Regions from separate parts of the Streptosporangium brasiliense genome, predicted to be linked through region 1. Evidence: riboswitches for the same ligand, from Rfam matches in the RefSeq annotation. Region 1 holds a riboswitch; the other holds the start of a gene.
The links. A riboswitch is a leader RNA that binds a small molecule or an ion and turns the genes downstream of it on or off. The one in region 1 is predicted to bind guanidine.
Positions count from the first base shown of each region.

Region 1 (4,165 bases):
TCGTGCCCTCGTAGAGGGAGTCGATCTTGGCGTCCCGGATGTACTGCTCGATCGGGTAGTCCTGCAGGTAGCCCGAGCCGCCCAGGGTCTGCAGCGACCGGGCCAGCAGCTCGTAGGAGCGCTCGGAGCCGACGCCCTTGACCAGCGGGAGCAGCAGGTCGTTCATCGCCTCGGCGTGCTCGTCGCGGCGGCCCTCGAAGCCGGCGATCTGCACCGCGTCCTGGTAGGTGGCGGTGAGCAGGACCAGCGCCCGCATGCCCTCGGCGTACGACTTCTGGAGCATGAGCTCGCGGCGCACGTCCGGGTGGTGGGTGATGGTCACGCGCGGCGCCGACTTGTCGGCCATCTGGGTGAGGTCGGCGCCCTGCACGCGGGCCTTGGCGTACTCCAGGGCGTTCAGGTAGCCGGTGGAGAGCGTGGCGATCGCCTTGGTGCCGACCATCATCCGGGCATGCTCGATGATCATGAACATCTGCTTGATGCCCTCGTGCACCTCGCCGATCAGCGTGCCCACGGCCGGGTGCTTCTCGCCGAAGGTGAGCTCGCAGGTCGTGGAGACCTTCAGGCCCATCTTCTTCTCGACGTTGGTGACGTAGACGCCGTTGCGCTCGCCGAGCTCGCCGGTCTCCAGGTCCACGTGGTACTTCGAGACCAGGAACATCGACAGCCCCTTGGTGCCCACGCCGTGCCCCTCGGGGCGGGCCAGGACCAGGTGGAAGATGTTGTCGGCCATGTCGTGCTCGGCGCTGGTGATGAAGCGCTTGACGCCCTCGATGTGCCAGGTGCCGTCGGGCTGCCGGACGGCCTTGGCGCGGCCGGCGCCCACGTCGGAACCGGCGTCGGGCTCGGTGAGCACCATGGTGGCGCCCCACTGGTTGTCGATGGCCAGCTGCGCGTAGCGCTTCTGGTCCTCGGTGCCGATCGCGTGCATCACGTGGGCGAAGGCCGGGCCGCTGGCGTACATCCAGATCGCCGGGTTCGCGCCGAGGATCATCTCGGCCAGCGCCCAGTTCACGCTGTTGGGCAGGCCGGGGCCGCCCATCTCGGCGGGCAGACCGATGTTGGTCCAGCCGGCGTCGCGGTAGGCGGCGAAGGACTTCTTGAAGCCCTCCGGCATCGTCACCGTGCCGGTGGCGGGGTCGAAGACCGGGGGCTTGCGGTCGCCCTCCTCGAAGGAGTCGGCGAGCACGCCGGTCGCCAGGCGGTTGACCTCGTCGAGGATGGTCCGCACGACGTCCTCGTCAAGGTCGGCGTAGGGGCCGGTGCCCAGGATGTCCCGGCGCCCGAACACCTCGAAGAGATTGAACTCCAGGTCACGGATGTTGCTCTTGTAGTGGCCCATGGGGTCTGCTCCTTGAAACCGGGGGAACCGGGACTCTTACATACTGGCCAGTAACCTTACCGACAATGCTACCCGTCAGTAACCCCTAGAAAACCGTACTGATAGGACGTTTGTCACACTCCTCCGGGGAAGGTCAGGTGACCTGGGCGACTCCCGGCCCTGACGTTGATCGACCGGCCCGGCGAATTTTCCTAAGCTCGGCCGCATGGACGAACAGTGGCGATCGGACCTCGCCCAGTGGGCCATCCCCGACGAGATCGTGGCGCGGGCGCCGGAGAACCCCTGGGGGCATTCGCCGGCCCGGTTCGCCGGACGGACCGACCTCGCGCTCGCGGAGCCGGAGGGGCCGACCCTCGCCCGGACCGCCGAGGCGCTCCCGGCCGGGGGGACCGTGCTGGACGTCGGCGCCGGCGCCGGGGCCGCCTCGCTGCCGCTGGCCGGGAGCCTGGGGGAGCTGATCGCGGTCGATCCCTCCGCCGACATGCTGGCCGAGCTGACGTCCCGGGCGGACGCGCTGGGCGTCCCCGTCCGGACCGTCCGGGGCCGGTGGCCCGACGTCGCGGCCGAGACCCCGGTGGCGGACGTGGCGGTCGCCGCCCACGTCGTCTACAACGTGCCCGACCTGGCGGCCTTCCTCACCGAGCTGTCCGGCCACGCCCGCCGCCGGGTCGTCCTGGAGCTCACCGAGCGCCATCCGATGAGCTGGCTCACCCCCCTGTGGGAGCACTTCCACGGCCTGCGCCGCCCGGAGCGGCCCACGGCCCACGACGTGATCGCCGTCGCCGAGGCGCTCGGCCACGAGGTCCGCCACGAGTGGCGGCCGGCCCCGCTGAGCCGCTTCGGCACGCTGGAGGAGCTGGCCGAGAGCGCATGCCGGCGGCTCTGCCTCGGTCAGGACCGGGCCGCAGAGGTCATCGCGGCGGTGGTCGAGCTGGACATGTGGCCGCTGCCGCGCGAGCGGTGGTTCACACTCTGGTGGGAATCAGAAGGAGACCCGCAGCGTTCCAGCGGATGAGCCCCCGACGGGAGGCTCCCGGACGAGACGCGCCGTACCCGGCCTGAAAAGACGACGCTCCTGTGGAGGGAGCCGTCATGGCTTGGGTCATCATCATCGTCGCGGGTCTGTTCGAGGTCGCGATGGCCTACTCGCTCAAGATGAGCCACGGGTTCTCCGTGCCGCTGCCGAGCGTCGGATTCGTCGTCTTCGCCGTGCTCAGCTTCGGCCTGCTCGCGGTCGGTCTCAAGAGCCTTGAGGTCGGTACGGCCTACGCCGTCTGGACCGGCATCGGTGCCGTCGGCACCGCGTCGCTGGGCATGCTGTTCCTCGGCGACGACGTGTCGTTCCTCAAGATCGCTTCGATCGCCCTCATCCTCGCCGGAGTCGTCGGCCTCAACCTCGCCGGCGGCGGGCACTGATCCCGCGCGGGCGCCATGGCTAACCGGTTTGACGACTTAGGTGGTGTCGCGATTGGGTGTGCGCATGATTGACGTTCACTTCGTGACTTTCGACTGCGCCCAGCCGTACGAGCTGGCGACCTTCTGGAGCGAGGCCACCGGCTGGGTGATCCACCCCGACGGCGGCAAGGAGGACGACGAGATCCTCCTCCAGGGCGCGCTGAACATGCTGTTCATCCGGGTCCCGGAGGGCAAGACGGTCAAGAACCGCGTCCACCTGGACGTCACCGGGTCCGAGGGCACCACCCGCGACCAGGAGGTCGAGCGGCTGCTAGGGCTCGGCGCCACGGTCCACGACGACCGGCGCAACCCCGACGGCACCGGCTGGGTGACCATGCTCGACCCGGAGGGCAACGAGTTCTGCGTCTGCCGCGCGGGGTACGAGAAGGCGTAGCAGCCCTTGCCGGAGTGATGTTCTGTCGGACATGCTGCGGTCATGAGCCCCCCGAGCGCGTCCGTGAGCATCCAGATCGCGGCGCCGCCCGCGGTGGTCTACGACCTGGTCACCGACATCACCGACATGGGTGACTGGAACGTGGAGTGCGAGCGGGCCCGATGGGTCGGACCGGTCCGGGAGGCGCGGCCCGGGGCCAGGTTCCGCGGGCACAACAGGCACGGGCGGCGGCGCTGGTCCACCCTCTGCACGGTGATCACCGCCGAGCCCGGCCGGGCCTTCGCCTACCACGTCCAGGCCGCCGGTCTGATCCACGTGGCCGTCTGGCGCTTCGGTATCACGCCCACCGAGACGGGCTGCCACGTGGAGCAGAGCACCTGGACCACCCGCAACCCCCTCATGCGGGTCATCGGCGGCCTCGTCACCGGTGTCCGGGACCGGGTCGCCCACAACGAGGCCAACATGCGGCGGACCCTGGAGGGCATCAAGCGGGTGGCCGAGCGGGCGTGAGAGCCGCCGGCGGGACGGACCCGCTCAGCCACCGTGCGGCAGGGACGACTGCCCCCGTCCCCTGAGGGTCAGGGCCAGGACGGCGGTGACCAGATACACCGCGACACCGCCCTGGAGCGCGTCCAGCGCCGCGCCGAAGACGCCTTCGTCGTCGACGATCAGCTGCACGGGATACATGAGCGCGGCGGCGCCCAGCGCCGGGTAGAGGGAGAACCGCCAGGGGTGGCGCAGGGCCCAGAGACGGGCCTGCCGGGTCACCCGGTCGCCGGTCTTGGGCCTGCTGACCGAGCCGACCGCCGCGATCAGCGTGAACAGGCCGATGCCGAGCGACAGAGCCCAGGTGAGGCTGGCGTCCCCGGGCAGGATCAGGCCCATGCCGAAGCTGGCGGCCGCGGCCACGCCGCCGGTCACCGCGGCGGCCTTCCACGGCGCCCCGCGCAGCGCCGCTCCGGCGAGGGACATCT
Region 1 covers NZ_JAUSRB010000002.1:2,272,791-2,276,955, forward strand. The annotation lists gene J2S55_RS19270 (acyl-CoA dehydrogenase) at 1-1,342, opposite strand, end outside; gene J2S55_RS19275 (class I SAM-dependent methyltransferase) at 1,548-2,357, shown strand; guanidine-III (ykkC-III) riboswitch at 2,353-2,418, shown strand; gene J2S55_RS19280 (DMT family transporter) at 2,435-2,758, shown strand; gene J2S55_RS19285 (VOC family protein) at 2,823-3,191, shown strand; gene J2S55_RS19290 (SRPBCC family protein) at 3,234-3,701, shown strand; gene J2S55_RS19295 (hypothetical protein) at 3,726-4,165, opposite strand, start outside.

Region 2 (4,165 bases), 5.0 Mb from region 1:
TGATCTTCTGCTGCGGGGTCTTCAATCCCGTCTGCGCCACCTACCGCCTCGAACGCACCGCGACCGAGCGGGTCGCCCGCACGCTGTCCGCCTGGTCGGTGACGACCAAGGTCTCGACCGCGCTCCTGACGGCCGTATGGGGTGTGCTGGGCAGCCTGCTCGGCCCGCGCACGGCCATCGGCCTGGCCGGCGTGCTCCTGCTGGCGACTCCGCTGCTGCTCCCCCGACGCGCCGCGGCACCCCTCACCGAGCCGGAGCCGGCACCGAGCCGCGCCTGACGGGCCGTCACGGCCGTCACGGCCGTCACCGCGATCGGGTCGCGCACCCCTGTCGGAGCGGTCCGCCCCTCCGCGTAGGGCTCGGAGATGAGCGCGGCGGCCTTCACCGAGGCCGGTGGGGTCGCGGCACGGCAGATCGTGGCTCACGTACCCAATGTGTAGTCGGCCCCGGCGCGCGGTCTCGCGTGTCAGGGCACCCTCATCACCCAAGGAGAGAAATGACCGTCACGCCCCCGGTGCTCGACCCCCGGACGGCCGCACTGCTCGTCCTGGATTACCAGCAGGGAATCCTGGCCTCGCTCCCCGGCCTGGCCGACCCGGAAGCGCTGCTGTCACGGGTGGCCGGCGCCATCGCCGACATGCGAGCGCACGGCGCCGCCATCGCCTACGTGCGAGTCGGATTCACCGCAGCCGACTGGGCGGCGATCCCGCCGGCCAACAAGACTTTCTCCTTCCTCGGCCGGCAGCGCCTCATGCACCACGCGGATCCCGCCACAGACTTCCACCATCAGCTCGCTCCCGAGCCCGGCGACATCACCGTCCGCAAGACCCGCTACGGCGCGCTGTCGACGACAGACCTGGACCGGCAACTGCGGGATCGCGGAATCACCACCCTGGTCATCGCCGGCATCACCACCAGCGGCGCCGTACTGTCCACCGTCACTGACGCCGCCGACCGCGACTACCGGCTCTACGTCCTCTCCGACGGTGTCACCGACCCGGACCCGCAAGCCCACCAGACCCTGATGACCAGCATTTTCCCGAGAGTGGCCCACATCGTCGACACCGCCGAACTGCGCTCGCTCCTGCACGAGAGCCATCCCGATCGGGCAAAGACCGGCAGGGCATAACCGTCAATGACGATCAGCGACCGTCAGGGGGATCGCTGTCAGCGGCCGGACCTCGGTTCTGACCGCTGACGGATCATGTGTCCGCCGAGACGGTCGGACGGGTCAGCTGTGTGTGGGTCTGTCCGCTGTCGAGCAGCGCTGTCGGGCGGTGTCGGCGGTCCCCGCCGACGCGGGGGTGAGCGAGACCGCCGGCCATGTCGGGGTGTCGCGGCAGACGGTATGGTCCCGGCTGCGCCGCTGTCGGGCACCCGGCCTTTCGGGATCGGCGGACCGTGAGGTCATCACCGCGGAACGGACAGGAAAGGCCGGCCCTCCTCCCCCCTCATCATTGCCTGCCCCCAGCTCAGGACAGGGCCCTGACGCGGGCGGCCTGCTCTTCTTGGACTCTTCGGGCAGTACGCAGGAAATCGAGGACGACGGCCAGTTCGTCCGGCCCGTACTCCTGCAGCGCCCGGGCACCCGCCTGGCCGACCGGGACGAAGATCTCGGCATCGGCCGAGCGGGCGGCGTCGGTCGCGGCGACCAGGACGCGGCGGCGGTTACCCGGATCGGTGGAACGGACCACCATGCCCGCGCGCTCCAGCCGGTCGATGACCGTGGTGGTGGCCGCCGGGCTGAGCTTCAGCGCGAGGCTGATCCGGCCCGCGGGCACCGGGCCGTCGGCCAGCACCACGTCGAGACAGCGCAGGTCGGTGCGGTTGAGGCCGAGCCGGGCGGCGGCCGCCTCGTCGAAAGCGTCAAAGCTCTGCTGCAGCTGCCGCAGCTCCAGGGCGATCTCCCCGAAAACACTGTGTTTCGACATTCGAATCTTTCCGTTATCGTATATTTCGTTAATCGAAACGACGATATCATGTGCGGAGGCCTCCATGCGCTCAACCATCCTCACCGCAACCACTCCCAGCACGCGAACCGGCGACAACACTCAGATCGAAGAACTCTTCGCCGACTTCCTGGCGGCCTGGACGCCGGGTGACGCCCAGGCGTTCGGCGCGCTGTTCGCCGACGACTCCGAAACCTGGACATGATCGAGTCGGCCGACCGCCGGCGCACCCTCCTGGCGGGAATCTCCGGCCGGATACGACCCGCACCCCGGCATCAAGGATCCGCCGGTCCGACGCCGCTCCGCCGCGGCGACAGGCACCCCGGACGTTCCACGGTGACGGAGAGCAGTTGATCACTGCCGTGGTAGCGTCGCCGTGGAAGCCCGTAAGCGCTTGCCCCGGACGAGATGTGCGCCGTACCCGGCCTGCAAAGACGACGCACTCGAAGGAGACGTCATGGATGCGGGCATATCCCTGATCGATTTCACCGGAGTGACTCCGGAGCCTTGCGCGCTGGACGTCCGGTGGATTCACGGCTCACCGTCGGCCAAGCACAACACCGATCCGGACATCCAGGTCCACGCCTACGACGAGCACACGTTCATCCTGCGGCAGAACATGGCGATCAACTACGAGGCGCCGTTCCTGTTCCTGCTGTTCGGAAACGCGCGGGCGGTGTTGATCGACACCGGCGCCACGGCATCCGCCGAGTTCTTCCCCTTGCGCCGGGTGGTCGACGAGCTCGTCGCCGGCCGGCTCGCCCGCCACCCCCGGGAGGAGTACCACCTGCTGGTGCTGCACACCCACCCGCACGGCGACCACGTCGCGGGCGACGACCAGTTCGCCGGCCGCCCCGATACCACGGTGGTCGGCGCGGACCTGGTCACCGCCTGGGAGTATTTCGGGTTCAGCAAGGATCCCGACGTGGTGGCCCAGGTCGACCTGGGAGGCCGTGTGTTGGAGTGCCTGGCCACCCCGGGCCACCACGAGGCGGCGGTCACGTTCTACGACCGGTGGACCGGGCTCCTGCTCACTGGCGACACGGTCTACCCGGGCCGTCTCTACATCCAGGACTGGTCGGCCTTCGCCCGGAGCATCGACCGCCTGATCGACTTCTCCGACCGCCGGCCGGTCACCCACGTGCTCGGCTGCCACATCGAGATGACCAGGCAGCCAGGCGTGGACTACCCGATCCGCACCACCTACCAGCCCGACGAGCCCCCACTGCAGATGACCACCGGGCACCTGCACGAAATCCGTACGGCGATCAAGGAGATCGGCGACCGGCCCAGCCGGCGTGCCTACCCTCTCTTCGTCCTCTGGCCGAACTCATGAGCCGCACGACGCATCGGACCTCCTGCCCGATGCGACGTCGCCCCCGGCCGCGATACCTACGGGCCGGCTGATCGACCGGCCCGCCCCGAGTGGAGGGCCTTCACCACTCAGGCGGTGGCTACGGGGGCGGGGCGGCGCGAGCGCAGGCCGTAGGCGGTGATGAGAGCGCCCAGCGGGGAGAAGCCGCCCGCTGTCAGGAACGCGACGCGGTAACCGGCCGGCGTGACACGACCACTCTCCATCTGAGTACAAACAATTTGCCGACAGATGAATGAGACCGTATGACTACAAATCATCTGCTGTCAAACGATTGGCGGAAAGACGGTATGCGGTAGGCTGGCGGCAGGGCGAAGAGGAGATCGATGGCGACCACGACCAGGACAGCCGAGCGCGCACGGCCGACGTACTTTCCGCAACTCGCCGCCGAGCGGCTGGACATCGCACTGTGCCGGGCCTCGGCTGCCGTGGCGCGCGCCGCGGACACGCACGCCGCCGAGGAAGGCCTCGGGGTCGGGCAGCATCTCGTGCTCCAGATGCTCGACGCCGTCGGCCCTTGCTCCCAGCAGACGCTCAGCGAGGAGCTGCGCATCGACCGCAGCGTCATGGTCAGCATCTGCGACGACCTGGAACAGGCGGGCCACGTGCGCAGGGAACGCAACCCCCGCGACCGCCGCTCCTACGCCGTCACCATCATCGACTCCGGCCAACGGCGGCTGGCCGAGGCCCAGACGTCGGTCCCGGCCTTCCTCGAGGACACCTTCCACCCTCTTACGCCCGAGGAGCGTGGCCAGTTGAGCACGCTTCTGGGCAAACTCCTGGGGATCGGCGCCTGACACGCCGGCGCCACCCAGCGGTCCGTCGCGGCCCCGCTGTTGCCGGA
Region 2 covers NZ_JAUSRB010000002.1:7,283,751-7,287,915, forward strand. The annotation lists gene J2S55_RS42260 (MFS transporter) at 1-278, shown strand, start outside; gene J2S55_RS42265 (cysteine hydrolase family protein) at 497-1,129, shown strand; gene J2S55_RS42270 (MarR family winged helix-turn-helix transcriptional regulator) at 1,473-1,931, opposite strand; gene J2S55_RS42275 (nuclear transport factor 2 family protein) at 1,996-2,154, shown strand; guanidine-III (ykkC-III) riboswitch at 2,326-2,393, shown strand; gene J2S55_RS42280 (MBL fold metallo-hydrolase) at 2,407-3,285, shown strand; gene J2S55_RS42285 (hypothetical protein) at 3,393-3,527, opposite strand; gene J2S55_RS42290 (MarR family winged helix-turn-helix transcriptional regulator) at 3,648-4,118, shown strand.
Region 2: another riboswitch for guanidine. It lies ahead of J2S55_RS42280 (MBL fold metallo-hydrolase); the one in region 1 lies ahead of J2S55_RS19280 (DMT family transporter).